One region of the Streptomyces sp. WMMB 714 genome, then DNA from elsewhere that is predicted to be linked to it. Evidence: predicted binding sites of a transcription regulator. Region 1 holds the regulator's gene; the other holds the start of a gene.
What was found. Region 1 encodes HspR, which represses chaperone genes until heat shock. Its sites were predicted from a motif close to TTGAGNNNNNNNNNCTCAA; they were not measured.
Positions count from the first base shown of each region.

Region 2: a site for HspR is predicted at 2,074-2,092, ahead of dnaK (molecular chaperone DnaK). Genes of this name have one in related genera too.

Region 1 is NZ_FMHJ01000004.1:368,493-371,899, forward strand. Features, by position in the region: gene dnaJ (molecular chaperone DnaJ) at 1-1,136, shown strand, start outside; gene H181DRAFT_RS09450 (heat shock protein transcriptional repressor HspR) at 1,138-1,593, shown strand; gene H181DRAFT_RS09455 (trypsin-like serine peptidase) at 1,819-2,631, shown strand; gene H181DRAFT_RS09460 (pyridoxamine 5'-phosphate oxidase family protein) at 2,730-3,161, opposite strand; gene clpB (ATP-dependent chaperone ClpB) at 3,317-3,407, shown strand, end outside.
Region 2 is NZ_FMHJ01000009.1:238,147-241,553, forward strand. Features, by position in the region: gene dnaK (molecular chaperone DnaK) at 16-1,920, opposite strand; gene H181DRAFT_RS18470 (PP2C family protein-serine/threonine phosphatase) at 2,200-3,407, opposite strand, start outside.

The sequences.
Region 1 (3,407 bases):
CCGAGGCCGAGATCAAGAAGGCCTACCGGAAGCTCGCACGTGAGAACCACCCCGACGCCAACCGGGGCGACGCCAAGGCCGAGGAGCGCTTCAAGAACGCTTCCGAGGCGTACGACGTACTGGGCGATCCCAAGCGCCGCAAGGAGTACGACGAGGCGCGCACCCTGTTCGGCAACGGCGGGATCAGGACGGGCGGGCCCGGCGGCCCCGGTGGCGCGGGCGGATTCAACTTCGACCTGAGCGACCTCTTCGGGGGCGGCCAGCCGGGCGGCGGCCCGGGCGGCCCCGGTGGCGCGGGCGGCTTCGGCGGCGGTCTCGGCGACGTCTTCGGAGGTCTGTTCAACCGTGGCGGCGCCGGTACGCGTACCCAGCCCCGGCGCGGCCAGGACGTCGAGTCCGAGGTGACGCTCAGCTTCACCGAGGCAGTCGACGGTGCCACCGTGCCGCTGCGGATGTCCTCCTCGGCGGCGTGCAAGACGTGTGCCGGCACGGGTGACAAGAACGGCACGCCCCGGGTGTGCCCCACCTGCGTCGGCACCGGTCAGGTCTCACGCGGCGGCGGTGGGGGCTTCTCGCTGACCGACCCGTGCCTGGACTGCAAGGGCCGCGGCCTGATCGCCCAGGACCCGTGCGACACGTGCAAGGGCTCCGGCAAGGCGACGAGTTCGCGCACCATGCAGGTCCGCATCCCGGCGGGCGTCAGCGACGGGCAGCGCATCCGGCTGCGCGGCAAGGGCGCCCCCGGCGAGCGGGGCGGCCCGGCCGGCGACCTCTACGTGATCGTGCACGTCGACGCGCATCCGGTCTTCGGCCGCCGCGGCGACAACCTGACGGTGTCGGTGCCGGTCACCTACCCGGAGGCGGCGCTCGGCGGCGAGATCAAGGTGCCCACCCTCGGCGGTCCGCCCGTCACGCTCAAACTGCCGCCGGGCACGCCGAGCGGTCGTACGATGCGGGCACGCGGAAAGGGTGCCGTGCGCAAGGACGGGACGCGCGGCGACCTGCTGGTCACGATCGACGTATCGGTTCCGAAGGATTTGAGCGACAAGGCGAAGGGCATCCTGGAGTCCTACCGCGAGGCGACGGCGGCGGAGGACCCGAGGGCCGCGCTGTTCAAGGCCGCGAAGGGAGACTGAGGTGAACGGCCGGGGCGGACGACGCAATCCTTATCAGCTGACGGACGAGTCACCGGTGTACGTCATCTCGGTGGCCGCTCAGCTCTCGGGCCTGCACCCGCAGACGCTGCGGCAGTACGACCGTCTGGGTCTCGTCTCGCCGGACCGGGCGGCCGGCCGCGGCCGCAGGTACTCCGCCCGGGACATCGAACTGCTGCGTCAGGTGCAGGAGCTGAGCCAGGACGAGGGCATCAACCTCGCGGGCATCAAGCGCATCATCGAACTGGAGAACCAGGTCGCCGCGCTCAAGTCGCGCGTCGTCGAACTGCAGCAGGCGGTCGAGGGCGCAGCGGCGGCCATGCAGCAGCGCGAGGCCCAGGTCCACGCCTCGTACCGCCGGGACCTCGTGCCGTACCAGGACGTGCATCCGCAGTCCGGGGCGCTCGTCGTCTGGCGTCCCAAGAAGAGCCGCGACTGAGCACGTCAGTTGCCCGAACGGCCCCCTCGCGCGTCCGGCGCGCAGGGGGCCTCGGTGCGGCAGGGACGCGCGGGGCCCCGGCGGCCCCTGGCAGGCGCCCCCGCTCGGCAGGGCCGCCGTGCAGCCTGCCCGACACGTACGGCTGTGCGAGGCGGAACATGCACGTGTAACCCGACCGGGTGTGTGCAGTTGGCCGCAGGGGCGGGTCAGGCCGAGCGTGGGGGCATGACGTCGACACGCGCGGCACTTACCGCTTTCGTGACATGCACCACCGCCCTGGCCGTGATGGGCGCGGCCGGCGCTCCGGCGCCCTACCCGCCGCCCTCCGAGGGGAGCCGGTGGCCGCACGGGACGGTCAGAACGGTCGGGAGGCTTGTCGCGAAGCTGTCGGACAACCAGGTCGAGTCGTGCTCGGCAGCCGTCGTCGACTCTCCGAGCGGCAGCGTCGTCGCGACGGCGGCGCACTGCATCGCCAGCCCGGAGCGTCCGCAGAAGCCGCAGGCGATCTACTTCCAGCCCGGTTACGAGGGGCAGGGCGGCCCGAAGGCCGTCCTCGCGAAGGGCTGGAAGGCCACGTCGTGGCGGACGGCACCGGGCTGGGACGTGCGCAAGGAGCTGGAGGCGATCCTCCCGCACGACTGGGCGTTCCTGCGGATGGAGAAGCGGGGCGGGCGCACCATCCAGGACGTGCACGGCGCGAATACCCTGAAGACGGAGCCGGTTCCGGGCGGCACGACGGCCACGCTCGGCTACCCGGTCACCTCGCCCTACGACGGGGAGTCGCTGAACTACTGCGCGGGCGAGGCACGCCGCTACGGCCGCGGTGAGATCGCGGCGGCCAACGTCGGGGCCCTGGCGCTCGAGCCGTGCCGGCTGACGCAGGGCGTCAGCGGCGGTCCGTGGCTGCGGGACTTCGACAAGTCGCGGGGTGCCGGGACGCTGGTGGCCGTGACGTCCGTCGGTTCGGACGACGAACTGCTGGGGCGGCCCTACCCGAAGTCGGCGAAGACGCTGCTGAAGGAGATCGGGGGCCGCTGAGCCGCTGCCCCGGCGTCTGCTCCGTCTGCTCCCTTCCCCGCCCCGGCCGCGCCCTGCCCCGGCCGGGGGTTCCGTGGCAGCACGGGCGGCGGGCCCGTTCAGACGCCGCGCCCCATCGTGCGGTCCACGGCGATCTCGATGAGCACGCGCTCGGGGTTGGGGCGGGGCCGGCGGCCGTAGCGCTCCTCGTAGCGGCGCTCGGCGTCCGAGACCGCGTCCGCGTCCTCACGTACGCGGGCGCGGCCTTCCAGTGTCGACCAGCGCCCGCCGTCGACCTGGCAGAGCGCCACCCGCATGCCTTCGGCGCCCGCCGCCGCGATGTTCCGCACCTTCTTGCTGGTCCGGCGCGATACGACGCGGGCCGTCGCCGTACCCGGTTCGAAGGTGACGCTGACGGGCACCACGTGCGGGGTGCCCCCGGGCCTGAGGGTCGTGAGCGTGGCGTAGTGGCGTTCCCGCCAGAAGGCGGCAAGGGCTTCGGAGACGTCGGCTGCCGGAAGCGGTGCGGGGGAGGAAGGCGTACGCGTCATGGGAACGAACCTAACGCCCCTATAGTTGAGTGGAATAGACTCAACTTGCTGGATGCTGAACAGTGCAGTGGGGGTACCCGCCGGACCGGGCTGTACGGTCCCGGCCGGCCGGGGCGCTACCGAAGAGCAGCGAGAAGAAGGAGGCACGCACGCCAGTGGACGCCGAGCTGACCAACAAGAGCCGTGACGCGATCAGCGGGGCGAACGACCGTGCGGTGACGGACGGGCACCCCGACATCACACCTG
Region 2 (3,407 bases), on a different contig from region 1:
GACGGTGACGGGCGGTTACGCGGCGCCCCTCTCCTCCCCCGTGTCGTCCCCCTTCTCGTCGTCGACGATCTCGGCGTCCACGACGTCCTCCTGGGAGTCCGCTCCGCCGGGCCCGGAGGACTCGGTCCCGTCCGCTGCCCCGCCTGCGGCGGCACCGCCCGCGGCGCCTGCCTGGGCGTCGCCGTACATCGCCTGCCCGAGTTTCTGGCTGACGGCGGCGACCCGCTCGCTCGCCTGGCGGATGGCGGTGGTGTCCTCGCCCTTGAGGCGCTCCTTCAGATCCGCGACTGCTTCCTCCACCTCCGACCTGACGTCGCCCTGGACCTTCTCCTGGTTCTCCTTGAGGAAGTCCTCCGTCGTGTAGACGAGCTGTTCGGCCTGGTTGCGCGTCTCCGCGTCCTCGCGGCGCCGGCGGTCCTCCTCGGCGTACTGCTCCGCCTCCCGCATCATGCGGTCGATCTCTTCCTTCGGCAGGCTGGAGCCGCCGGTGACCTGCATCTTCTGCTCCTTGCCCGTGCCCTGGTCGCGGGCGGAGACGTGCATGATCCCGTTGGCGTCGATGTCGAAGGCGACCTCGATCTGGGGGACGTTGCGCGGTGCCGGGGGCAGGCCCGTCAGCTCGAAGGAGCCGAGCTTCTTGTTGTAGGCCGCGATCTCGCGCTCGCCCTGGAAGACCTGGATCGTCACCGACGGCTGGTTGTCCGCCGCCGTGGTGAAGACCTCGGAACGCCTCGTCGGGATGGTCGTGTTGCGCTCGATCAGCTTGGTCATGACGCCGCCCTTGGTCTCGATGCCCAGGGACAGCGGGGTGACGTCGAGCAGCAGGACGTCCTTGACGTCGCCCTTGATCACTCCGGCCTGCAGCGCCGCCCCGATGGCGACGACCTCGTCCGGGTTGACGCCCTTGTGCGGGTCCTTGCCCGTGAGGTCCTTCACCAGCTCGGTCACGGCCGGCATGCGCGTGGACCCGCCGACCAGGATCACGTGGTCGATCTGCGACACCTCGATGCCGGCGTCCCTCACCGCCGCGTGGAACGGCTCCTTGCAGCGCTCCAGCAGGTCCGCGGTGAGCTGTTCGAACTGGGCGCGCGTGAGCTTCTCGTCCAGGTGCAGCGGACCCTCGTCCGTGGCCGTGATGTAGGGGAGGTTGACGGTGGTCTCGGTCGCGGACGAGAGCTCGATCTTGGCCTTCTCGGCTGCCTCCCGCAGCCGCTGGACCGCCATCCTGTCCTTCGACAGGTCGATGCCGTGGCCGTTCCTGAACTGCTTCACCAGATGGTCGACGACCCGCTGGTCCCAGTCGTCGCCGCCGAGGCCGGTGTCGCCGGACGTCGACTTCACCTCCACCAGGCCGTCGCCGATCTCCAGGAGCGAGACGTCGAAGGTGCCACCGCCGAGGTCGAAGACGAGGACCGTGTGGTCGTCCTCCTTGTCCAGGCCGTAGGCCAGGGCCGCCGACGTCGGCTCGTTGATGATCCGCAGGACGTTCAGGCCCGCGATCTCACCGGCCTCCTTGGTGGAGGTGCGCTGGGAGTCGTTGAAGTAGGCGGGCACCGTGATGACCGCCTCGGTCACGTCCTCCCCGAGATACGCCTCGGCGTCCCGCTTCAGCTTCTGCAGCACCCTGGCGGAGATCTCCTGCGCGGTGAACCGGTTGCCGTCCACGTCGCCGGACTCCGGGAAGCGCCACTCCGGATCTCCCGCGTGCCGTTTCACCGAGCGTGCGGTGCGGTCCACGTTCGTCACCGCCTGCCGCTTGGCGACCTCGCCGACGAGGACCTCCCCGCCCTTGGCGAAGGCCACCACGGACGGGGTCGTCCTGGCTCCTTCGGCGTTCGGGATGACGGTGGGTTCACCGCCCTCGAGAACGGACACCACGGAGTTCGTGGTCCCCAGGTCGATTCCGACTGCTCGGGCCACCTCGACTCACCTCTCCTCCTCCGCCGTCGCCGTCGCGAAAATCGGCGAGCGGCCCCGGAGCAGCAGGCGAACGGGCCATGGCCGGTGCCGCCACCGGCCTGCCGCGCCCCACTGCCGCAAGGCCGGCGAATGCCTACACTCCCTGCATAAAAGTTGAGCGGGGCAGTGTCAAGGGCTGCCGGGGGTCGGTTTGACGGCGGTCGGCCTCGTGTGAGCACCCGCGGCGCCTCCGCGAAGGCGCACACCGAACAGTGGCGGTGGGCGCCGCGCCTCGCGGTGTCAGCCGCTGACCCGGGCGACCAGCACGCAGGCGTCGTCCCGGCCCTCGCGGTCGCCGAACTCCTCGACGACGGCGCGCACGCACTCCTGAGCCGTACGCGCAGCGGCGAACCGGCCGGCGAGGGCCAGCAGCCGCTGCGAGCCGCCGTCCTGCACATGCCCGCCGGGCAGCAGGGGATCGAGGGCAGTCCCGGAGGGGGCGTCGCCGTACGAGGTGAGTCCGTCGGTGTGCAGGACGAGCAGGTCGCCCGCCTCCAGCACTTCGGTGCGCTGCCCGTAGGCGGCGCCCGGGGCCGCGCCCAGCAGGACACCCTCCGGCGGCCGCAGCACGCGCCCCTCGCCCCCGCGGAAGAGCAGCGGTGCGGGATGCCCGGCCTGCGACCACGTCAACGTGCGGTCCGCGGGCCGGTAGCGGCAGCAGACCGCGCTGCCCAGGGCCGGCTGTGCGGCGGAGTCGAGCAGCTGGTTCAGGTGACCCATCAGCGCCCCCGGCTCGACGCCCGCCACCGCCATGCCGCGGACGGCGCCCAGCAGCATGGCCATCCCCGACGTCGCGGCGACTCCGTGGCCGGTCAGATCGCCCGCGGACAGCAGCGTGGCTCCGTCGGGCAGTTCGAGGGCGTCGTACCAGTCGCCCCCGATGAGGGTGCTCGTCGCCGACGGGAGGTAGTGCGAGGCGATGTCGAGGGAGCCGTCGGCGTGCCCGCCGGAGCGGGAGAAGCGCCGCGAGCCCCGCCACTGCGGCAGCACCGACTCCTGCAGCTCGACGGCGATCCGCCGCTCGGCCTGCGCCGCGTGCTGCTCGTGCCGCACCGTCTCGCGCGTCTCGAGGACGGCCAGCTCGCTCCGGCGCAGCTCGCTGACGTCCCGGACGACCGCCCACATGGCCGCGGTGCCGCCCTGGTCGTCGAGTACGGGTTCCCCGAGGAGGTGCAGCGTGCGTACGGCGCCGTCCGGCCGCATGATGCGGAACTCGCGGTCGATGGGGCGGCTGTCCACGAGGCAGTCCGTCACCGCCGCGGCGAGCAGCGGCTGGTCGTCCGGCAGCACCCACGAGGGAAGCTCGTCCAGGGAGAGCGGGCCCTCGGACGGGGCACGCCCGAAGATGGCGTACAGCTCCGCGGACCAGGAGACCACGTCGGTCAGCAGGTTCCACTCGGCACTGCCGGACCGCGCCGGTAACCGGTCTCCGGGAGGCGCCTGGCCTG